Regions from separate parts of the Pseudomonas sp. TS_SC_3 genome, predicted to be linked through region 3. Evidence: predicted binding sites of a transcription regulator. Region 3 holds the regulator's gene; each other region holds the start of a gene.
The links. Region 3 encodes sigma-54, which starts transcription at its own class of promoters, with help from an activator protein. Its sites were predicted from a motif close to ANTGGCATNNANNTTGCTNT; they were not measured.
Positions count from the first base shown of each region.

Region 1: the regulator sigma-54 is predicted to act here: its motif matches at 3,358-3,377, upstream of AC0J6G_RS06180 (CmpA/NrtA family ABC transporter substrate-binding protein).
Region 2: the regulator sigma-54 is predicted to act here: its motif matches at 3,980-3,999, upstream of AC0J6G_RS06155 (CmpA/NrtA family ABC transporter substrate-binding protein).
Region 4: the regulator sigma-54 is predicted to act here: its motif matches at 1,943-1,962, upstream of AC0J6G_RS03435 (flagellar basal body rod protein FlgF).

Region 1 covers NZ_CM149586.1:1,258,462-1,264,164, reverse strand. The annotation lists gene AC0J6G_RS06190 (DUF1289 domain-containing protein) at 1-278, opposite strand, end outside; gene acnB (bifunctional aconitate hydratase 2/2-methylisocitrate dehydratase) at 684-3,293, shown strand; gene AC0J6G_RS06180 (CmpA/NrtA family ABC transporter substrate-binding protein) at 3,501-4,697, shown strand; gene AC0J6G_RS06175 (ANTAR domain-containing response regulator) at 4,699-5,277, shown strand; gene alaC (alanine transaminase) at 5,488-5,703, shown strand, end outside.
Region 2 covers NZ_CM149586.1:1,252,202-1,257,904, forward strand. The annotation lists gene AC0J6G_RS06140 (thioesterase family protein) at 277-726, opposite strand; gene AC0J6G_RS06145 (ABC transporter ATP-binding protein) at 852-1,643, opposite strand; gene ntrB (nitrate ABC transporter permease) at 1,683-2,534, opposite strand; gene AC0J6G_RS06155 (CmpA/NrtA family ABC transporter substrate-binding protein) at 2,549-3,832, opposite strand; gene AC0J6G_RS06160 (transcriptional regulator) at 4,270-4,587, opposite strand; gene AC0J6G_RS06165 (hypothetical protein) at 4,784-5,176, shown strand; gene alaC (alanine transaminase) at 5,247-5,703, opposite strand, start outside.
Region 3 covers NZ_CM149586.1:205,258-210,960, reverse strand. The annotation lists gene AC0J6G_RS01090 (KdsC family phosphatase) at 1-298, shown strand, start outside; gene lptC (LPS export ABC transporter periplasmic protein LptC) at 306-875, shown strand; gene lptA (lipopolysaccharide transport periplasmic protein LptA) at 862-1,404, shown strand; gene lptB (LPS export ABC transporter ATP-binding protein) at 1,407-2,132, shown strand; gene AC0J6G_RS01070 (RNA polymerase factor sigma-54) at 2,425-3,939, shown strand; gene hpf (ribosome hibernation-promoting factor, HPF/YfiA family) at 4,131-4,439, shown strand; gene ptsN (PTS IIA-like nitrogen regulatory protein PtsN) at 4,455-4,928, shown strand; gene rapZ (RNase adapter RapZ) at 4,931-5,703, shown strand, end outside.
Region 4 covers NZ_CM149586.1:712,390-718,092, reverse strand. The annotation lists gene flgH (flagellar basal body L-ring protein FlgH) at 1-199, opposite strand, end outside; gene flgG (flagellar basal-body rod protein FlgG) at 322-1,107, opposite strand; gene AC0J6G_RS03435 (flagellar basal body rod protein FlgF) at 1,154-1,894, opposite strand; gene flgE (flagellar hook protein FlgE) at 2,101-3,456, opposite strand; gene flgD (flagellar hook assembly protein FlgD) at 3,501-4,169, opposite strand; gene flgC (flagellar basal body rod protein FlgC) at 4,195-4,638, opposite strand; gene flgB (flagellar basal body rod protein FlgB) at 4,654-5,061, opposite strand; gene AC0J6G_RS03410 (bacterioferritin-associated ferredoxin) at 5,425-5,643, shown strand.

The DNA.
Region 1 (5,703 bases), 1.1 Mb from region 3:
TAAGCCCAGCAATAGGCCGATTGCTGCGGAACAAACCGAATTTTGCGCTGCTCCAGTTGCATACGCAGACGATCAGCATCAAACACTTGCAGTTTTGCGGCCATGACCTGCACCAGCAGCACTTCCAAGCGCAGCCAAACGGCGCGTTTTTCTTCGTCGCTATAGCCGTTCCAGTTAATCACCTCATGGTGAAAGCGCTTACAGCCACGGCAAACCAAGTCACCGTAGACAGTGGAGCACAGGCCGACACAAGGGGTTTTGATGCGTTGGTTAGACATAACGAAAGGTATGAACACTGGTAAACAGGCAGGCATCTTAGCCCTTTGTCTAAGGCATATCACCTCTATATAAGAGGGGCCTTTGGCTTAACTTTATCAAAGCTTTCCAGTAGACTCGGCCGGCCTTTTAAAGGCAGCAACGTCCGTTGGAAGCTGTTTTCAAAGCGTCACGAGCACAGTCAATCCTGCAGGTTCGATGTTGGTGCCGATCCTTGAACCACCCTTCAAGTGTCGTCACCAGCCCTCATCCAACCGTCCTGCCGGCGTAAAACTTTGAAAACAGCTTCTGCAAGAAAGCAGCGCAACCTCGGCTGAGCGGCCCATAACGCCACGAAGCGCCTGGTTGGTTGTTTTCTGGATCGCGTCCCGGACAACCCTTTGGGACCACTGATGAGGGTAATAACTGTGCTTGAAGCCTACCGCAAACATGTAGCAGAGCGTGCCGCTCAGGGTATCGTGCCCCAGCCGCTGAACGCCGAACAAACCGCAGGCCTGATCGAGCTGCTGAAAAACCCGCCAGCCGGCGAAGAAGCGCTTCTACTCGACCTAATCACCAACCGCGTGCCGCCAGGCGTCGACGAAGCCGCCTACGTTAAAGCCGGTTTCCTCTCTGCCCTCGCCAAAGGCGAAGCCACTTCACCATTGATCAGCAAGCAACACGCTGTTGAACTGCTCGGCACCATGCAAGGCGGTTACAACATCGCCACCTTGGTTGAGCTGCTTGACGACAGCGAACTGGCTGCCGTGACTGCCGAGCAACTGAAGCACACCCTGCTGATGTTCGACGCCTTCCACGACGTCGCTGAAAAAGCCAAGAACGGCAACGTTCACGCCAAAGGCGTACTGCAGTCTTGGGCTGATGGCGAGTGGTTCAAGAACCGCCCAACCCTGGCCGACAAAATCAGCCTGCGCGTATTCAAGGTCACCGGCGAAACCAACACCGACGACCTCTCCCCAGCACCTGATGCTTGGTCGCGCCCGGATATTCCGTTGCACGCCCTGGCCATGCTGAAAATGGCCCGTGACGGCATCGTGCCGGACGAGCAAGGCGTTACCGGCCCGATGAAACAAATCGAAGCCATGCGCAGCCAAGGCTTCCCGATCGCCTACGTCGGTGACGTAGTCGGTACTGGCTCCTCGCGTAAATCCGCCACCAACTCGGTGCTGTGGTTCTTCGGCGACGACATCCCAAACGTGCCGAACAAGCGCGCGGGTGGCTTCTGCTTCGGCAGCAAGATTGCTCCAATCTTCTACAACACCATGGAAGATGCCGGCGCTCTGCCAATCGAATTCGATGTTTCCAACATGCACATGGGCGACGTGATCGACCTGTACCCGCATGCTGGCAAAGTCTGCAAGCACGGCACCGACGAAGTATTGACCACCTTCGAAATGAAGACCCCAGTACTGCTCGACGAAGTCCGCGCTGGCGGCCGTATCCCGCTGATCATCGGTCGCGGTCTGACCGAGAAAGCGCGCGCCGAACTGGGCCTGGGCCCAACCGACCTGTTCAAGCTGCCTGAGCCACCTGCTGCTAGCACTAAGGGTTTCACCCTGGCGCAGAAGATGGTCGGCAAGGCGTGCGGCCTGCCAGAAGGCAAAGGCGTACGCCCGGGCACCTACTGCGAACCGAAGATGACCACCGTCGGCTCCCAGGACACCACTGGCCCGATGACCCGCGACGAGCTGAAAGACCTGGCTTGCCTGGGCTTCTCTGCTGATCTGGTCATGCAGTCGTTCTGCCACACCGCGGCTTATCCGAAGCCAATCGACGTCACCACCCACCACACCCTGCCGGATTTCATCCGCACCCGTGGCGGCGTGTCCCTGCGTCCTGGCGACGGCATCATCCACAGCTGGCTGAACCGCATGCTGCTGCCGGATACCGTCGGTACCGGTGGTGACTCGCACACCCGTTTCCCGATCGGCATCTCCTTCCCAGCCGGTTCCGGCCTGGTAGCCTTTGCCGCTGCCACTGGCGTAATGCCGCTGGACATGCCGGAGTCGGTACTGGTGCGCTTCAAGGGCAAACTGCAGCCAGGCATCACCCTGCGTGACCTGGTGCATGCCATCCCTTACGTAGCTATCCAAAAAGGCCTGCTGACCGTTGAGAAGAAGGGCAAGATCAATGCCTTCTCTGGTCGCATCCTTGAGATCGAAGGTCTGGACGAGCTGACCGTTGAACAAGCTTTCGAGCTGTCCGACGCCTCTGCTGAGCGCTCCGCTGCGGGTTGCACCATCAAACTGCCGGAAAAAGCCATCGCCGAGTACCTGCGTTCGAACATCACCCTGCTGCGCTGGATGATCAGCGAAGGCTACGGCGATGCCCGCACCCTGGAGCGTCGCGCCCAAGCGATGGAAGCGTGGCTGGCTGATCCGAAGCTGATGGAAGCCGACAAAGACGCCGAGTACGCCGAAGTCATCGAAATCGACTTGGCCGACATCAACGAGCCGGTACTCTGTGCACCGAACGACCCAGACGATGCCCGTCTGCTGTCCTCGGTTCAGGGCGAGAAGATCGACGAAGTGTTTATCGGTTCGTGCATGACCAACATCGGTCACTTCCGCGCAGCCGGTAAGTTGCTGGAAAAAGTCGAAGGCACCCTGCCGACCCGTCTGTGGCTGTCGCCGCCGACCAAGATGGACCAGCATCAGCTGACCGAAGAAGGCTACTACGGCATCTACGGTAAAGCCGGCGCGCGCATGGAAATGCCGGGCTGCTCGCTGTGCATGGGTAACCAGGCACGCGTTGAAGCGAACTCCACCGTGGTGTCGACTTCCACCCGTAACTTCCCCAACCGTCTGGGCGATGGTGCCAACGTTTACCTGGCTTCTGCCGAGTTGGCGGCTGTTGCGGCCATTACCGGTCGCCTGCCGACTGTTGAGGAGTACATGGTCTACGCGAAGGAAATCGACACCATGGCAGCGGACGTTTACCGCTACCTGAGTTTCGATCAGATCGCCGAGTTCCGTGAAGCGGCTGCCAACGCGAATATTCCTGCTCTTCAGGTCTAAGCGCTTGCAGCAATGACAAAGCCCCGCTTCGTGCGGGGCTTTTTCTTTTCTGTCGTGCCAGTCCGCTGGCATATGCCTTGCTTTGCTTGTTCCACCAGGCCTTTCCAACGGCGGAAATGACTGCAATAGACAATGGTGTCGTTCTGATCGCCGACTGAGGTCAGCGTTTGGTACGGCACTTTTTTGTGTGGGCACAGGAAAAGCACGATGAGCGAGCAAGGCACCTGCCACAGCCAAACACCGGAAAAACCCGTACTGAACATCGGTTTTATGGCCTTGAGTGATTCAGCCTCGGTGATTGTCGCAGCCACCCAGGGCTTCGCTGAGAAGTACGGTTTAACCCTGAATCTGCACAGGCAAGCCTCCTGGGCCGGCTTACGCGACAAATTACTCAGTGGCGAGCTGGACGCTGCCCACAGTCTTTACGGCCTGATCTATGGCGTTCAGCTGGGACTGGGCGGAGCACCTGCGACTGACATGGCCGTGCTCATGGGCCTGAACCAGAACGGACAAAGCATCAACCTGTCGCAACCCTTACAAGCCGCCGGAGTGACCAGCGCTGAAGCGCTGTGCCAGCATGTGCACCAGCATGGGGCGCGACTGACCTTTGCCCAGACCTTCCCAACGGGCACCCATGCCATGTGGCTGTATTACTGGCTGGCCAGCCAGGGGATTCACCCGCTACGCGATGTCGACAGCGTGGTGGTTCCACCGCCACAAATGATTGAACACCTTAAAGCTCAGCGTATTGACGGTTTCTGCGTGGGTGAACCTTGGACAGCCAAGGCCGTGGAGGACAATCTCGGCTGTACCCTGACGACCATTCAGGCCATCTGGCCCAATCACCCAGAAAAGGTACTCGGCTGTACCCGTGGTTTTGCCGAACGCCACCCCAATAGCGCTCGCGCCTTGATCATGGCAGTGCTGGATGCCAGCCGTTTTATTGATGAATGCGAAGAAAACCAACGCAGCACGGCGCAGTTACTCAGCGGTGCTGCCTATGTTGATGCACCGCTGTCTGTCATCCAGCCCCGTTTTCTCGGCCACTACCAGGATGGTCTTGGCCATGCCTGGCAGGACAACCATCCGCTGCGCTTTCATGGCGAGGGTGCGGTCAACATGCCCTACCTGTCTGATGCCATGTGGTTTATGACACAATTTCGCCGTTGGGGCCTGCTGCGCAGCGACCCTGACTATCTAGGTATCGCCCGCCAGGTTCAGCAAATTGATCTTTACCGCGAGGCCGCAACAGCGCTCGGTGTGCCGGTTACCGAACCGATGCGCAGCAGCCAACTCGCCGATGGCACCACGTGGGATGGCAGCAATCCAGCGGTATATGCCCGCAGCTTTGCCTTGCACGCGTTAACGGATACAGCAGCCAGCGCAGCTCAGGAGACTCATTAAGATGCTGCGCATTCTATTGATCAATGACACCGCCAAGAAAGTCGGCCGCCTGAAAGCCGCACTGACCGAAGCCGGTTTTGAGGTGATCGATGAATCCGGCCTAACCATCGACCTGCCGGAGCGGGTCGAGGCTGTGCGACCGGATGTGATCCTGATTGACACTGAGTCCCCTGGACGTGACGTGATGGAACAAGTGGTATTGGTCACGCGCGACCAACCCCGCCCTATCGTGATGTTCACCGACGAACACGACCCCGGTGTAATGCGCCAGGCCATTCAGAGCGGCGTCAGCGCCTACATCGTCGAAGGCATCCATGCACAGCGCCTGCAGCCGATTCTGGACGTGGCCATGGTGCGCTTTGAGAGCGACCAAGCGCTGCGCGCCCAGCTGCAGGCACGCGATGCCCAGCTGGCCGAACGCAAGCGCATCGAACTGGCCAAAAGCCTGCTGATGAAAATGAAAAGCTGCGATGAGGAACAGGCCTACACCCTGATGCGTCGCCAGGCCATGAGCCGTCAGCAGAAGCTGGCGCAGGTGGCCGAACAGATCATCGCCATGCACGACATGCTCGGCGGCTAACCACCGCTCCTGTAGCCCGGATGCAGTCCGAGGATTGCGACCCCCGGATTGCATCCGGGCTACGACCTACCAAACTAAGGCTGTACTGCCGAGTTTCATGGCAACTGCTCTAGACAGTACCACTGCGCCCCGCTTATCTTCGCCGCCTGGCCAGCGCACTGGCCAACGTCGCTCGGACGGTTCCGGGCGCTTACGTACCGCGAGGAAATCATGGCTGAGAACGCCAAGCGCCGTTTTGCGCGCATCGATCGTCTACCCCCTTATGTATTCAACATCACCGCCGAACTGAAAATGGCCGCCCGGCGCCGTGGCGAAGACATTATCGATTTCAGCATGGGCAACCCGGATGGCCCCACGCCGCCGCACATTGTTGAGAAGCTGGTGCAAGTCGCCCAGCGTGAAGACACCCACGGCTACTCCACCTCA
Region 2 (5,703 bases), 1.0 Mb from region 3:
ACGGAAAAGGTGGCTGCCGTAAATGGCAGGCCCGAAAAACAAAAAAGGCGTCCCGCTAGTCACCTAGCGAGGACGCCTTTGTCCAAGTCCCGTTCTCTCGGGAAGTGCTGCACTCTTCATTGAGCGCTGCGCTTTATTAAATTGTGCAATCAACAATGCAGAGCTTGTGCCAACTTGCGATGTGTTGATTTACGCGGGGGGGGCGCAGGCTGTGCAGCACCGGTTGCTGTTGAGTGCTCCTTTATAAGCCATGGTGCGCTGCGCTGGTGCGCGTGCTCAGGCTGGGTTGAGCCAGTTAACCTTGCTGAACGTGTCGCTGAAGCGTGTAGGCATGGGCACCACTTTGCCCAGTTTATAGTTGAAGAACACAAACCCTGATTTAGCCATGGCCACCAGGCTGCCGTCCGCTGGGCGGGTGATGCGGAAGGTAATGTCGCCACCGTATTTGTTGAAGTCCATCACGCCGACTTCGAACAGCAATTGGTCGCGAGCATGGGCTTCGGCGCGGTAGGTGGTAGCGAGGTCCGTGACGATGATGCCGGTGCCGTCTTCCTGGGTTTCCTCAATGCCGAACTCAAACAGAAACCGCGCCCGCGCCTCGGAAATCATTGAGATCATTGAGTCATTGCCTAGGTGGTTGGCGGCGTTGATGTCGGTCACCCGCACGGTCAGGTGGGTGCTGTAGCAGAACTGATCTTCGGGGAACTCAAGGTTCAGACGGGCCATTGCTGTATCCGGTATTGGAATAAGGTGGCCAATATTAACCCTGATGTAATGCGTGTTGCAGACGTCCTGCGCTCGATTACTAGGCAGGGTACGGAGGCAGATACCTGCTCCGTGCCTGAGTTGCTTTAAGCCGCGGGGCGTTGCTGGCGCTGGTAGAGAAACTCCAGCACGGCGGTGCGGTAGGCGTGGTAGTGCGGGTCATTGGCCAGGGCCAGGCGATCCCTCGGGCGCGCCAGCTCGACCTTGACGATATCGCCCACGGTCGCTGCCGGGCCGTTGGTCATCATCACGATGCGATCAGACAGCAGCACCGCCTCATCGACATCGTGGGTCACCATCACCACCGTGCTGTGAGTTTCACCAACGATGCGCAGCAGTTCGTCCTGCAGGTGCGCGCGGGTCAGGGCATCCAGCGCGCCGAAGGGTTCGTCCATCAGCAGCACCTTGGGTTGCATGGCCAGGGCGCGGGCGATGCCGACGCGCTGTTTCATGCCGCCAGAAATTTCATTGGGATGCTTGTAGGTGGCGTGGCTCAGGCCAACCATGGCCAGCGCCGCTTCGGTGCGTTCCTTGAGCTGGGCCTTGCTCTCCTTGCCAGCGAAGACCTTTTCCACCGCCAGGTAGACGTTGCCGTAGCAGGTCATCCAGGGCAGCAGGCTGTGGTTCTGGAACACCACGCCGCGCTCCGGGCCAGGGCCGTCGATCTCGCGGCCATTGCAGATCAGCCCGCCTTCACTGGCCTCGAGCAGGCCGGCGATCAGGTTGAGAACGGTGGATTTACCGCAACCCGAGTGGCCGATCAGGGTGACGAACTCACCTTTGGCGATGCTCAGGTTGACGTCGGTGAGGGCCTGGAAGCGGCCTTTCTTGGTGTCGAAATGTTTGCCGACCTGGGTCAGCTCCACGAATTTATCCATGTTGCGGCTCCTTAAACGGGCATTACCAGCTGGCCTGCTTTAACTGGCGTAATCGAAACGTTTGGCCAGCAGCAACAGCAGTTGCTCCAACGCCAGGCCGACCAGGCCGACGATGATGATGGCGATCAGAATGTGTTCGACGTTGAGGTTGTTCCACTCATCCCACACCCAGAAGCCCAGGCCGGTGCCGCCGGTGAGCATTTCTGCCGCGACTATCACCAGCCAGGCCACGCCAATGGCCAGGCGAATGCCGGTCATCAGGTGCGGCAATACGGCGGGAAACAGGATGCGCGTGAGTACCTTGAACTCCGACAGCTTGAGCACTCGTGCCACGTTCAGATAATCCTGCGGCACGCTGGCCACGCCGGCGGCGGTGTTGAGGATGATCGGCCAGATCGAGCTGATAAAGATCACCCAGATCGAAGCCGGGCCAGCCGCTTCGAATACCAGCAAGCCAATCGGCAGCCAGGCCAGCGGCGACACTGGGCGCAGCAGGCTGATGATCGGTGAGAGCATGCCGGCCAAGAAGGCAAAGCGGCCGATGGCAAAGCCCAACGGAATGCCCACCAGCGCCGCCAAACCAAAGCCGATACCGACGCGACCCAACGAATGCAGGATGTTCCAGCCGATGCCCATGTCATTTGGGCCATTGTCATAGAAGGGGTTGGCAAACAGTTCCAGCGCCGCCGCCCAGGTACTGATCGGGCCAGGCAGGCCCTCGCTCTTGGTCGCAATCAGCGCCCACACGCCGATAAACAGCACGATACCCAACAGCGGCGGCACAACCGCCTTGAGCAGGCTGGTCAGCGCCGCCACGCCTGGCAGAGCCAGACGTGGCGCTTTACTGATCGGCGCAGACAACGGCAATGGGGTTTTCAGTGGTGCGTTCATCACGAACCTCCCAATCAGGCTTTAATCGCAAAGGAGTTGGCGTAGGCCGCCGGGTCGGAGCCATTCCAGATGTTGCCATCGATCAGCGTGCTGCTGCGCAGCGAGCTGGCCGGCACGGGGATGTTCAGCGCACTGGCGGCCTCCTTGTACAGTGCAACCTGGTTGACCCCTGCGGCGATGGCGGCATAGTTAGGGTCTTCCTTGATCAGACCCCAACGCTTGAACTGGGTCATAAACCACATGCCGTCGGAGTGATACGGGAAGTTCACTGTGCCGTTTTTGCAGAAAGCCATGGCGTGGTCGTCTTTCCAGCTGTTGCCCAGGCCGTCTTCGTACTGGCTGAGGAAGCGCGGTTCGATCACTTTGACCGGTGCATTGACGTAAGCCTTGCCGGAAATCAGCTTGGCCGTGCTCTTGCGGTTTTCCTCGCTGGCCTCGATAAACTGGCTGGCCTCAAGGATCGACATGATCAGCGCGCGGGCCGCATTGGGGTATTGCTCGATAAAGGCGCGGGTGGTGCCGAGGATTTTTTCCGGGTGATCCGGCCAGATCTGCTGAGTAGTCACAGCCGTGTAACCAATTTTTTCAGCAATCGCCCGCGCGCCCCAAGGCTCGCCGACACAGAAGCCATCCATATTGCCGACGCGCATATTAGCGACCATCTGTGGTGGCGGTACGACGATAGTTTTCACATCGCTCATCGGGTTGATGCCCAGGCTCGCCAGCCAGTAATACAGCCACATGGCGTGGGTTCCGGTGGGGAAGGTCTGGGCGAAAGTCAGCGGGTTACCGCCTTTTTTCACATGCTCGGCCAGTTGTGCGCCATTGGTGACGCCGGCTTCCTTGAGCTGTTTGGAAAGGGTGATGGCCTGGCCGTTCTGGTTCAGGCCCATCAATACGGCCATATCCTTCTGCGGCCCGGCGATACCCAGCTGCGCGCCGTACATCATGCCGTACAGCACGTGGGCGGCATCCAGCTCGCCGGTATTGAGTTTGTCGCGCACCCCGGCCCAAGAGGCTTCTTTGCTCAAGGTGATGCTCAAGCCGTTTTTCTCAGCAAAGCCCTGGGTCGCGGCGACCACCACCGAGGCGCAGTCGGTCAGTGGAATAAAGCCCACTTTCAGCGCCGCCTTTTCTGGCGCATCGGAACCAGCGGCCCAGGCCACGCTGCGCAGCGAGGTGGGTGCGCTCAAGCCAAGTGCAGCGACACCGCCGACGGTGCCGGCGACGGCAATCGAGGTTTTCAGGAAGTGACGGCGGCTGTGCAGGCTTGGGTTCTTCGAATCACGATCAGTCATGGGGTTTGTCCTTCTCTGGCCTTATACGGCTGAAACAAAAAACGGCATCCGTCAGGCTTCTTCTGGAGAAGTCACCTGACGGACGCCGTTGTCCGTGATCTGCGGCTCACCGCCGTTGGTGGGCTGCGATGCAATCGTGAGGGACACAAAGCAAAGGGCTTGCCATGTTTGCTATGGAACCCAGATATGAACGCCGAGGGCGGCTGAGAAATTCGCCTGCGCTCTGGAAGGTTGGTGGCTAAATATTATTAATCAATGGCTTAGCGCATTGATTAAGTCGCGGTTGTCGGGCCGGCGTAACGGCCATGCGCTGCATCACCTGCAAGCAGCGCCTCTGCTGCGGCGTGCGTTGAGCTAAAAGTGTGCAGTCCTGCAGGGTAATTCAGCACTGCGCATCGTCTTAGTGCTTAGCGGTCAAGGCGTCTAACAGGGCAGCCTTAACCCGGTTGTGGGCAGCGTTGCGCTTCTTCAACAAAGTCTCTTAACCAACGCAGCACATGCACGGCCTCCCAGCGCGTGGGGTCGAACAGGGCATAGGCTTGCCCTTCATAACCCACTACATCGAGTGGGCGGTGATAACCGGCGCGTTGCAGCAAGGCCTCAATCTCGGCAAAGCAGGTGTTGAAATGCACGCGGTTAAACGGTGTTTTGTTTTCGGTGACGATGCCTTCCAGCTTTAACTCATTCACGGTGTCTCGGACTTTTTCCAGAGGCATGCGGTTCATGCTGTGTTTGAGCTGCAGAACGTCGAGCATTGGCCTTACTCCGGGCAGTTTGGGTGGGCAGCAACAGGTTGGCGGGTGGCCGTGTGTCAGGATAGCTGAAAAATACTGTACATATAAACAGTATTCGATAATAGTAATCCCACTGCCTATCCGGCAACCACTCGATCATTCTCGCCAACCGCACGCAACGCCAATGGCGACAAGCACCGCAGAGGAGTCACCGATAATGCAACAGATGCTCATGACCGTTGTGCTGTTGAGCTTTTTGGCCGGTTGCGCGCAGCCACAATTGGACCCGCCGCGCGCTAACGGCACCTACCTGGTGATTGAAAATGGTCAGGCCTGGGCTGTGATGGTGGACAACGGCAAGCGCGTGGAAGAGCCAGGCACGGTGGTTGACATGATCAGGCTGCCCAACAAGGGTTCTGCAGTGGCCGCCAGCTATGTGATTGAAACGGCGAATTGTGGGCGCATGCAGTGGTTGAGCGAGCATTCCAGTGCTACAGACGGGGCAACCAGCCGGATGTCACTGCACCGCAGCAACTCGCTGGCCAACAGTAATTGCCTGATTGCCGAGGGCTTGAGCCGGGTGTGGACCGTGTTGGATTACTCAGGCTGAGCTGGATTGCGTTGAGGGGGTAGATTGATGAGGGATTAGGTGCGCATTGCACACCTAATCCCTGGCGTTGCTACACGCTGTCGGCTTTGGCCTTTTTCTCCGGCAGCAGACCATCGGCGCGGAACATCGCCCTGATGCCGCGAATGGCCTGGCGAGTGCGGTCCTGGTTCTCAATCAGGGCAAAGCGTACGTGGTCATCGCCGTAGTCACCAAAACCGATACCCGGCGACACGCAGACCTTGGCCTCCAGCAGCAACTTCTTGGCGAACTCTAATGAGCCAAGATGGGCATACGGCTCCGGAATTTTGGCCCAGATATACATTGAGGCTTTGGGGTTTTCGACCATCCAGCCCAGTTCATGCAAGCCTTTAACCAGCAGGTTGCGGCGCTGGCGATACTGCTCGGCGATATCGCGCACGCATTGCTGATCACCCTCCAGCGCTGCAATGGCCGCGACCTGCAGCGGGGTAAAGGTGCCGTAGTCGTGATAACTCTTGATCCGCGCCAGGGCGTTGACCAGCTCGGGA
Region 3 (5,703 bases):
GGGGATTCAACACCTGTATCAGGGCCGCGAAGACAAGCTGGTCGTGCTTGACGAACTGCTCGGCGAACTGGGCCTAGACTATGCACAGGTCGCATACCTCGGTGACGACCTGCCCGACCTGCCAGTGATCCGCCGCGTAGGCCTAGGTATGGCAGTCGCCAGCGCCGACGGCTTTGTCCGCCAACACGCCCACGGGATTACCCGTGCTCGCGGTGGCGAAGGCGCCGCACGTGAGTTCTGTGAACTGATCATGCACGCCCAAGGCACCCTTGAAGCCGCTCAAGCCGCTTACCTATAGGCCAACCATGCCCCGCAAGTTATTCAATATTGTTCTGTTCGCCGTTGTCGCCCTGCTGGTGGCGGCGCTCGGCTACTGGAACCTCAGCCCAGATGGCTTTAACGAGCAATCCCGCACCGCTGGGACTGATAACGCCATCGACTTTTACGCCACAAACACCTACACCGTGCAATACCAAGCCGACGGCACGCTGCAATACGAGCTAACGGCCGATAAGGTCGAGCACGTCAAAGCCAGTGACATCACCCTGATGACCGGCCCGAATATGAACCTGTTCCGCGGCACCGAGCTGCCCTGGAAAATCCGTAGTGAGCGCGGTGAAGTGTCGCCCGGCGGCGTTGAGGTCGAGCTGATCGACAAGGTGCGGGTTGAACGTACCGACGCCAAAGGCCGCCCGACCATCCTCACCACCAGCCGCCTGACCGTATTCCCCGAGAAGGAATATGCGCAGACCCAGCAAGCCGTTAGAATCGACGCGGCCAATGGGGTGACCACGGCACAAGGAATGAAAGCGTACATGAATGACGGCAGGATGCTCCTGCTGTCCAACGTAAGAGGTCAGCATGAGGCTCGTTAACACCCTCCCCCTACTACTCAGCCTCAGCGCCGCACTCGGAAGTGTTAGCGCTTGGGCCCTGCCATCCGACCGTGAACAGCCGATCCGTATCCAGGCTGACAGCGCGGAACTGGATGACAAACAAGGCGTGGCCGTTTATCGCGGTGATGTCGTCATCACCCAGGGCACCATGAAGGTCACTGGCGACACCGTGACCATCACCCAGAATGCCCAAGGCGATGTCGAGGTATTTACCTCCGTCGGCAAGCCGGCCTACTACGAGCAACTGCCGTCAGCCGACAAGCAGATCGTCAAGGCCTACGGCCTGACCATCCAGTACTTTATGGCCAACGAGCGCGTGGTACTGATCGATCAGGCCAAGGTGATTCAGGAAGGCAACACCTTCGAAGGCGAAAAAATCGTCTACGACACCCAGCGCCAAATCGTCAACGCCGGCCGTGCCACAGGCACCAACGTCACCGCGCCACGTCCGCGCATCGACATGGTGATCCAGCCGAAGAACAAACCAGCCGACCAGCAGGCGCAGTAATAATGGCCACATTGAAAGCCCAACACCTGGCAAAGAGCTATAAAGGCCGCCAGGTTGTGCGCGACGTCAGCCTGAGTATCGACAGCGGGCAGATTGTCGGCCTGCTTGGCCCTAACGGGGCCGGCAAGACCACCTGCTTCTACATGATCGTCGGCCTGGTACAGGCCGATCAGGGCCGCGTGATGATCGATGATCTCGACGTCAGCCATCAGCCCATGCATGGCCGCGCGCGCGCCGGAATTGGCTACCTGCCGCAGGAAGCCTCAATTTTCCGCAAGCTCAGCGTGGCCGACAACATCATGGCCATCCTGGAAACCCGCAAAGACCTCGACGGCGCTGCACGGCGCAAGGAGCTTGAGGGGCTGCTGCAGGAATTCCATATCAGCCATATCCGCGACAACCTCGGCATGAGCCTGTCCGGTGGTGAACGCCGCCGCGTGGAGATTGCCCGCGCCCTGGCAACCAACCCCAAGTTCATCCTGCTCGACGAGCCGTTCGCCGGTGTTGACCCGATTTCCGTGGGCGACATCAAACAGATCATCCACCACCTCAAAGCCAAGGGCATCGGTGTATTGATCACCGATCATAACGTGCGCGAGACCTTAGATATCTGCGAAACCGCCTACATCGTTAGCGATGGCCAACTGATCGCCGAAGGTGATGCCGAAACTATCCTGGCCAACCAAACCGTCAAAGAAGTGTATCTGGGGCATGAATTCCGGCTGTAACCACCGCCGCTCTAAGCCGCCAGCAGGCGCTTTAGAGCGTAAGCAGAACAGGCGAAACGATTTAACACCCGCGCACTGGCCTGCCGGGTGAAGTGGCGGGTCAAAAGCCGAGCACACGCGCTGTACATGCGCATCCAACGCCTGCTTTTAACGCTGGATCGTTAACACAGGTAGTTTTCAACGACCTGCTAGGCAAAGCCCCTAAACTTAGGCATATTATTTGCTTCCAAGTGGCGATTTTTAAAACGCCCTGTAGTGGATTGCGCATAGACGCCAGTAAATAAGGCCTGCAATGAAACCATCGCTAGTCCTGAGAATGGGCCAGCAGCTGACGATGACACCGCAGCTGCAACAGGCCATCCGCCTACTCCAACTCTCCACCCTCGATCTGCAACAAGAGATCCAGGAGGCCTTGGAGTCCAACCCGATGCTCGAACGCCAGGAAGACGGCGATGATTTCGACAATTCGGACCCCATGGCCGATGGCGCAGAAAGCGCCAGCCCGAGCGAACAGCCCGAAGCGCCCTATCAGGAAACCAACTATCAGGAAGCCACGCAAACCGTGGACAACCTGGAAGAAGGTGATTGGGGTGAGCGCATTCCCAACGAACTGCCGGTCGACACCGCCTGGGAAGACATCTACCAGACCAGCGCCAGCAGCCTGCCGAGCAGCGCCAGTGATGACGATGAGTGGGACTTCACCACCCGCACCTCCAGCGGTGAGAGCCTGCAAAGCCATTTACTTTGGCAACTCAACCTGGCGCCGATGTCGGATAAGGATCGCCTGATCGGCGTCACCCTGATCGACTGTATCAACGAGCAGGGCTACTTAGAAGAAACCCTGGAGGAAGTGGTCGAGGCCTTCGATCCGGAATTGGACATCGAGCTCGACGAAGTCGAAGCCGTGCTGCACCGCATCCAGCAGTTCGAGCCGACCGGCATCGCTGCACGCAACCTGGGCGAGTGCCTGCTTCTGCAACTGAGTCAGCTACCGGCAAGCACTCCGTGGCTGAGTGAAGCTCAACGCTTGGCCAGCGATTACCTCGACCTACTCGGCAGCCGCGATTACGGCCAGCTGATGCGCCGCATGAAGCTCAAGGAAGACGAGCTGCGTCAGGTTATTGATTTAATCCAAAGCCTCAACCCGCGCCCTGGCTCGCAGATCGAGTCCGGTGAGCCGGAGTACGTGGTGCCCGATGTGATTGTGCGCAAGCACAACGAGCGCTGGCTGGTGGAGCTCAATCAGGAATCCATGCCGCGCCTGCGGGTCAACGCGCAGTACGCAGGGTTTGTGAAGCGCGCTGACTCAAGCGCGGACAACACCTTTATGCGCAACCAACTGCAGGAAGCGCGCTGGTTTATTAAGAGCCTGCAAAGCCGCAACGAAACCCTGATGAAGGTTGCCACGCAGATCGTCGAGCACCAGCGCGGCTTTCTCGATTACGGCGACGAGGCGATGAAGCCTCTAGTTCTGCACGATATCGCCGAAGCCGTAGGCATGCACGAGTCAACGATTTCGCGGGTCACCACACAGAAATTCATGCACACCCCACGTGGCATTTACGAGCTGAAATATTTCTTCTCCAGCCACGTTAGCACCGCCGAGGGTGGCGAATGCTCGTCCACGGCGATCCGCGCCATCATCAAAAAACTGGTCGCCGCGGAAAATGCGAAAAAGCCGTTGAGTGACAGCAAGATCGCTGGTCTACTGGAAGCACAAGGCATTCAAGTGGCTCGCCGTACGGTCGCAAAGTACCGTGAGTCCCTCGGAATAGCGCCCTCCAGTGAGCGCAAACGATTGATATAAGGCGGTACGAAAAGGAAGGCAACTCGCAGGACAGATAACACGCCAGGCACGTTTTTTCGCAAAGTAGACATACTGCTACTCAGCAACCAGCGTTCGTGCCAGGCCCTATCTGTCAGACCCTTCCACGCCACAGTGTTCCGGCGGCAGGCCTCTCGCCTGCCTCTTACACACGGCAACAAGGAGAAAGCGGTATGCAAGTCAACATCAGTGGACACCAGCTGGATGTGACCGACGCCCTACGCGACTACATCGGCGAAAAACTCGGCCGATTGGAGCGCCACTTCGACAAGATCACCAATGTGCAAGTCATTATGGAGGTCGAGAAACTCAAGCAGAAAATCGAAGCCACCCTGCATATTGCAGGCGGTGAAGTTGTCGCCAATGCCGAGCATGACGACATGTACGCCGCCATCGATTTACTGACCGACAAGCTCGATCGACAACTCATCAAACACAAGGAAAAACAGCTCGACCGTCAACAGGGTGCTATGGCCCGCTGACGTCGCCTATCTCCTATGATCCGACTTGAAACTATCCTGACCCCCGGCCGTTCCTTAGTGAACGTGCCGGGCGGCAGTAAAAAACGTGTCCTTGAACAGATAGCTAACTTGGTGGCGCGCGAACTGCCCGACCTGGATGGCCAGGACATTTTCGAAAGCCTAATTGCCCGCGAAAAACTCGGCTCGACCGGCTTTGGTAATGGCATTGCCATTCCCCACTGCCGCCTGCCGGGTTGTACGGCTCCCATCAGCGCGTTGTTGCGCCTGGACGCCGCCGTAGATTTTGACGCCATCGACGGCGCCCCCGTTGACCTGTTGTTTGTTCTGCTAGTACCTGAAGCCGCCACCGATGCGCACCTGGAACTGCTCCGGCAGATCGCCAGCATGCTCGATCGCAGCGATGTGCGCGCCAGTCTGCGCCAAGCCGAAAGCAGTGAAGCCCTGTATCAGGTGGTAGTCGACACTCAAAGCCAACTCAATAGAGCCTAAACATGCGCCTGATCATCGTCAGCGGTCGCTCCGGTTCCGGGAAGAGCACGGCGCTCGATGTGCTCGAGGACAACGGTTTCTACTGCATCGACAACCTCCCGGCCGGCTTACTGCCTGAACTGGCAGAGCGCGCGCTAGTGCATACCGAGTTGCTGCATCCGCAGGTGGCCGTTTCGATTGACGCGCGCAACCTGCCCAGCCATCTCGAACGTTTCCCGGCGTTGTTGGAAGAGGTGCGTGCACGGCATATCAAGTGCGATGTGGTTTACCTGGATGCCGACGAAGAAACCCTGCTCAAGCGTTTCTCGGAGACCCGCCGGCGCCATCCACTGACTAATGAGAGTCGCTCGCTAGAAGAAGCTATTGCCGATGAAAGCCTGCTGCTAGGGCCCATCATCGACCTGGCTGACATGAAGATCGACACCACTCACCTCAATTTGTATCAGCTGCGTGACAGCCTCAAGCTACGCCTGCTGAACCAACCCGAGCCGGGCACCGCGTTTCTGGTTGAGTCCTTTGGCTTCAAACGCGGCATGCCGGTGGATGCTGATCTGGTATTTGATGTGCGCTGCCTGCCCAACCCTTACTGGAAACCGGACTTACGCGACTTCTCCGGCCTCGACCAACCGGTAATCGACTATCTTTCGGCCCAGGCTGATGTTGAAGAGATGTATCAGGACATCCTCGCCTACCTGACCAAGTGGCTACCGCGCTTTGCTGCCAGCAACCGCGCCTATGTCACAGTGGCCGTAGGCTGTACCGGTGGACACCACCG
Region 4 (5,703 bases), 510 kb from region 3:
CCCGGTAAGCCTTGCGGTCGCCGAATAGGCCATTCTCAAAACCGGCTTGGTAAATCGAGCCGTTGTTCTGCGCCGCAGGCAACGGCGTGCGCGGCATTACCGGCGCGTAATAGGGATCGTCCGGCTTAGGCGCGGGCGCCATGCAGCCGCTCAAAGCCAGCGGGCCAAGCAGTGCACTTATGATCATCAGCCGGTTCATATCTACTACCTCATGCGTTGCCTGGGGTGACGTGTTTGAGTGAGCCACGCCTACCCGTCCAAGCGATTCCTTACTGTTAGCAGGATCAAGCCAGCCGCTGCGCGACTAAGCCGCCTTAACCATCAAAGATTTTGCGAAATAAAGCCGAGCATCTGATCCGCGGTGGAAATGACCTTGGAGTTCATTTCATAGGCGCGCTGGGTGGTGATCATGTTCACCAACTCCTCAACCACGCTGACGTTGGAGTTTTCTAGGGTGTTCTGCAGCGTGGTACCCAGACCATTCAACCCTGGGGTGCCGACCTGCGGCGCGCCGCTGGACGCGGTTTCCAGGAACAGGTTGTTGCCGATGGCTTCCAACCCTGCCGGGTTAATGAAGTCAGCGGTCTGCAGGTTGCCAACAATCTGCGGCTGCGGGTTGCCGGCAGTGGTCACCGACACGGTGCCGTCCTCACCCACGGTAAAGGTGCGCACTTCATTGGGCAGCACGATGGCCGGCTCCAGCGCGTAGCCGTTGGACGTCACCACCTGACCATCAGAGTTCAGATGAAAGCTACCATCACGGCTGTAGGACACCGTGCCGTCTGGCAGCAGAACTTGGAAGAAGCCACGCCCGTTAATCGCCATATCCAGCGGTTGCTCGGTGGTTTGTAAGCTGCCTGCGGTGAAGATCTTCTGCGTACCCACCACCCGCACACCGGTACCCAGCTGCAAGCCGGACGGCAATTGGCTGTCTTGGCTGGACTGGCCACCTGGTTGACGACGGATCTGGTACAGCAAGTCCTCAAACTCGGCACGATCACGCTTAAAGCCGGTGGTCGAAACGTTGGCCAGGTTGTTGGAAATGGTGGTCAGGTTCATGTCCTGAGCGGTAAGACCGGTCTTACTGACCCACAGTGCAGGAAGCATATCGATTCTCCTCGGGCGCTGGCTTAACGGCGCCGCGTGCTGGTAATTAGGACATCTGCAAGACGCGCGCCATGGCCGCTGAATTGTCTTCGGCGGTGCGCATCATTTTCACTTGCAGTTCAAATTGGCGAGATAGCGAGAGAATCGCGGTCATCTCTTCCACCGCGTTGACGTTGCTCGACTCAAGAAACCCCGAGGTGATTTCCGTGGTGGCATCGGCCAGCACCGGGCCTTGCCCCTTAAAGCGGATAAGGCCGTCTGAGCCCTTTTCCATCTGCTTGAGATCAGGATTGACCAGCTTCAAGCGGTCGACTTCAGCCAGCACGCTGGGCGCTTCACCGAGCGCACGAATACTGATGGTGCCGTCTTTGCCGATTTCAATTTTCTGCTCAGGCGGTACTGCAATCGGCCCGGCGTTGCCCATCACCGGCAAACCGTTGCCGGTACGCAACATGCCCAGAGCGTCGACGTTCAAGCTGGCGGTGCGCACATAAGCTTCAGTGCCGTCAGGCGCCTGCACGGCCAACCAACCTTTACCGCCGACTGCCACGTCGAGATCGCGCCCCGTTTCCTGCAACGCACCTGGGGTGAAGTCAGTGCCGGGGCGCTCACTCATGGCATATACACGCGCCGGTAAACCGTCACCAAAAATCGGCATGGAACGCGCCTGTTCAAAATCCCGGCGAAAGCCACTGGTAGAGATGTTCGCCAGGTTGTTGGCGTGCGAACGCTGAGCCAGGGTGTTGTTGTGGGCACCAGTCATGGAAACGTACAGCATCTTGTCCATGGTTAATCTCCGAGTTGGGCGCGTTGCCAGTTGCTCTATACACGCTACAAAGCAATGCCTATGCCAGCATTCGAAAAATAATCACAAACCATTGATACGTATGAATTTTAAAAATAAAAAAGCTCCATAAAGGAGCCTTTTTAAAAACCGTGGTGGCGTTTTTTTGCCGCCGGCGACAAGCACTTGCCTGCCGCCGGCGGCGATCATCAACGCAGGTTGATAATGGTCTGGGTGATCGCACTCTCGGTTTCGATGGTTTTAGCGTTGGCCTGGTAATTGCGCTGCGCCACGATCAAGTTAACCAACTGATCAGACAGCTCGACGTTGGAGTCTTCCAACGCGCCGGCCTGAATCGCACCCAAAGTACCGGAGCCTGGTGGGTTACGCACAGGTTCTCCCGAATTAAAAGACTGCACCCACTGTGTCTTACCAACCGGTGTAAGCCCCTGCACATTGGCAAAGTCAGCCAGGATAATCTGCCCCTGTATCTTGGATTGACCGTTGGTGTAGCGCGCGAAAATAACGCCGGTTTCGTCGATTTCCAGCCCGGCCAATTCACCCGTGGTGTAACCATTCTGGCTGACACTGTTGACAGCAAAACTGCTTGAAAACTGAGTTGAGCGACGCAAGTCAATCGTCAGGTTTTCCGGGCTTTGCAAGGCACCATTAGGCCCCCACACGGGTGGAGTGGAATTGTCCGGGGCGGCAGGATTCCAGTTGTTGAGAAGCAAAGTACCGTCGGGATTCACAGTGAAATCGCCGCCCGTGGCCGCTTGAAACTGTCCCGACGGGCTGAATGTTAGCGTTGTACTAAACGGCGCAGTACCAGCTGTATTGTCGAAAACAGGGGGAGGTCCTGGAAGTAGAACACTTTGAGGATTAGTCGGATTACGCCCATCAATTAATACATTCATGGTCCAGCTGTTGAGAGCCGGCGGCGCGTCCTTGACGAAATACTGGGTAAGCACATGCGCATTACCCTGTGTGTCGTAGATATTGGTCGAGGTAGACGAGTTGTAGGTCGTTGGGTCAGACGCATTAAACGGCGTAGTGGCCGGCGCCGCATTGGTGGAGTTGAGGTTGAAGACCTGGGTCATGGTCGATGTGGCCTTCGGGTCCTGGCTTGCAGATTGAATCTGCAAGTCACCCACCACCCCCGTCTGCAGATTGCCGTTAGGGTCAACGGTGTAACCCTGCAGGTTGTAGCCAAAGTTATCGACCAAAAAACCTTCTTTGTCTGTGCCGAAATAGCCGGCACGGGTGTAGCTCAACGCACCGTTGTTATTGACTTGAAAAAAACCATTGCCATTAATCGCCAAGTCCAAGGCATTTTGCGTGTAGTTAATGTTGCCCTGGTTGAACAATTGCGAAACGTTGGCCAGCAACACACCGCTACCTTGTGGGTTTTTACCGGTGCCCAACACAGAAGAGGCATACACATCGGCAAACTCGGCACGTGATTGCTTGAAGCCCGCAGTGCCTGCGTTAGCAATGTTGTTACCCGTGACGTTGAGATCTTTGGTTGCTGAACGCAAACCGCTAAGGCCAATATTGAACGACATAGCTGTCTCCTTGTACCGGCGTAACCGGCGCTGAAATCTGTTAGTTACTGACCGATAACCTGCACTTGCGACAGCGGCACACTGCCGAGCCCCGCGAGGTTCAACATCAACTCGCTGCCACCAAGGACTACGCTGTCGACGTTGGCCGGTAACATGGTGTAAAGCCCCTTGGCCTCGCCGTTATAGGTGGCCTGCGCTTCAAACTTATAAGTACCGGGCGGCATCAGGTTGCCGCTGCTGTCTTTGCCGTCCCAGATAAAGCTGACATTGCCGGCCGCCTGCTCACCCAGGTTGACTCGGCCCACTGCAGAGCCGGCCTTGTCATAGATGTTGACGTAGACATTGCTGCTGCTGGTCGGCAGTACCAGGCTCGCCTTGAAGCTCTCACTGGTATCAACCACAGCCTTGTCCGTAGGTACGATGACCTTACGCCCGACCAGCGAAGAAGCCTGCAGCGCTTGGGACGACTGATAGCCACTCAACAAAGAACCCATGCTGGTGTTGAGTTTCTCGATCCCCTCAACCTGGCTGAACTGCGCGAGCTGAGCGATAAACTCGCCATTGCCTTGTGGCTCGAGTGGGTTCTGGTTATTCAACTGAGCCACCAACAGGTTGAGAAACTCGTTTTTACCGAGCTCTTTGTTTTGGCTACTGCCCTGCTTAATCTGGTATTGGTCCAGCGCCGAACCGCTAACATCGCCAACAACACTCATTGCTCTGCACTCCTAATTCGTTGGCTTACTGACCCAAGGTCAATATGCGCTGCATCATCTGCTTGGCGGTGTTCATCATTTCGGTGTTGGTCTGGAAGGCTCGACTGGCTGAAATCATGTCAGCCATCTCTTCCACCACATTGACGTTGGGGTAGTACACATAGCCGCCCTCATCAGCAGCCGGATGGTTCGGCTCATAGCGCGGCATCAGGCTGCTTTGATCCTCAACCACACCCAGCACCTGCACACCCGCACCGGCATTGTCCTGCTCAGCAAACAGCGAACCACGATCGCCGTCCTGCGCGGTTTGGTACACGGTGGCAAACACCGGATGCCTGGCACGGTAGGTTTGATCAATGCTCGAAGACACGGTCTCGGCGTTGGCAATGTTGCTGGCGATGGTATTCAGGCGAGTGCTCTGGGCACTCATACCCAATCCGGCGATATTAAAAACACTGGTAAGTGACATAGCTTCAGGCTCCTATTAATCGCCGCGCAGGGCACTGACCAGCCCTTTGAATTTGCTGTTAAGCAAGGTAAAGCTGGCTTGAAACTGCACCGAGTTCTCCGCGTAGTTCGATTGCTCGATCTGCAGGTCTACGGTGTTCTGATCAATCGATGAGTGCATCGGCGTGCGGTACGCCAGGCTGGCATCGCCAACCATCACGCCATCGGCAGGAATATGGTGGCTATTGGTACGATTCAGGCTGACCGGACCACGCTGGCTATTGGCACTCTGCTCAGCCAAAACACTGGCAAATTGCAGGTCACGCGCCTTGAAGTTGGGCGTGTCAGCGTTCGCGATATTGTTGGCCAACACCTCGGCACGCTGAGTGCGAAAGCCGAGAGCTTTTTCATGTATGCCGAGTGCCCGATCGAAACTGATGCTCATGGTCAGAAACCTTTGCCAGGTGGCGTTGCTGTTTTCCGTGCAAAACCATAAGCAAAGCGTGTGCCATTTTATTTTTTGGCTATTTATCAGTTAGTTAGCCTATAAACCTGGCCTTATGCGTGGCAAAGCGGCAAACGCTTTCCGCCTAGGGGCCTGCAAGCGGCAAGCGCGCACGGCCTTTTGCCACCCTCCCCGGCAATCGACCCTGCAAGGTCATAACTAGCAGCCGACGACGTAAAACTGCGAACGATTCAATTCGCCACCCGGCGCCACTCGTCAGCCAACCACATACAGCTTTGACAAGCATTCTCATTAACATTAGTATCTTTCGCACCAGCCACTGCCCTGCCATGAGCCCAAATCATGTACGTCTGTCTCTGCGAAGGTGTTACTGACGGTCAGATCCGCGAAGCCATTTACGAAGGCTGCTGCAGCTACCGTGATGTGCGCACCACCCTCGGCGTCGCCAGCCAATGCGGCAAATGCGCCTGCCTGGCCAAACAAGTGGTGCGCGAAACCTTGAGCGAAGTGCAAAGCAGCCAGGCCGTGATGACTTATCCGGCAAACTTCGTAGCCGCCTGAATTCAGCGACATAAAAAAACCGGACCTCGTGTCCGGTTTTTTATGGCCAGCCGTTTAAGG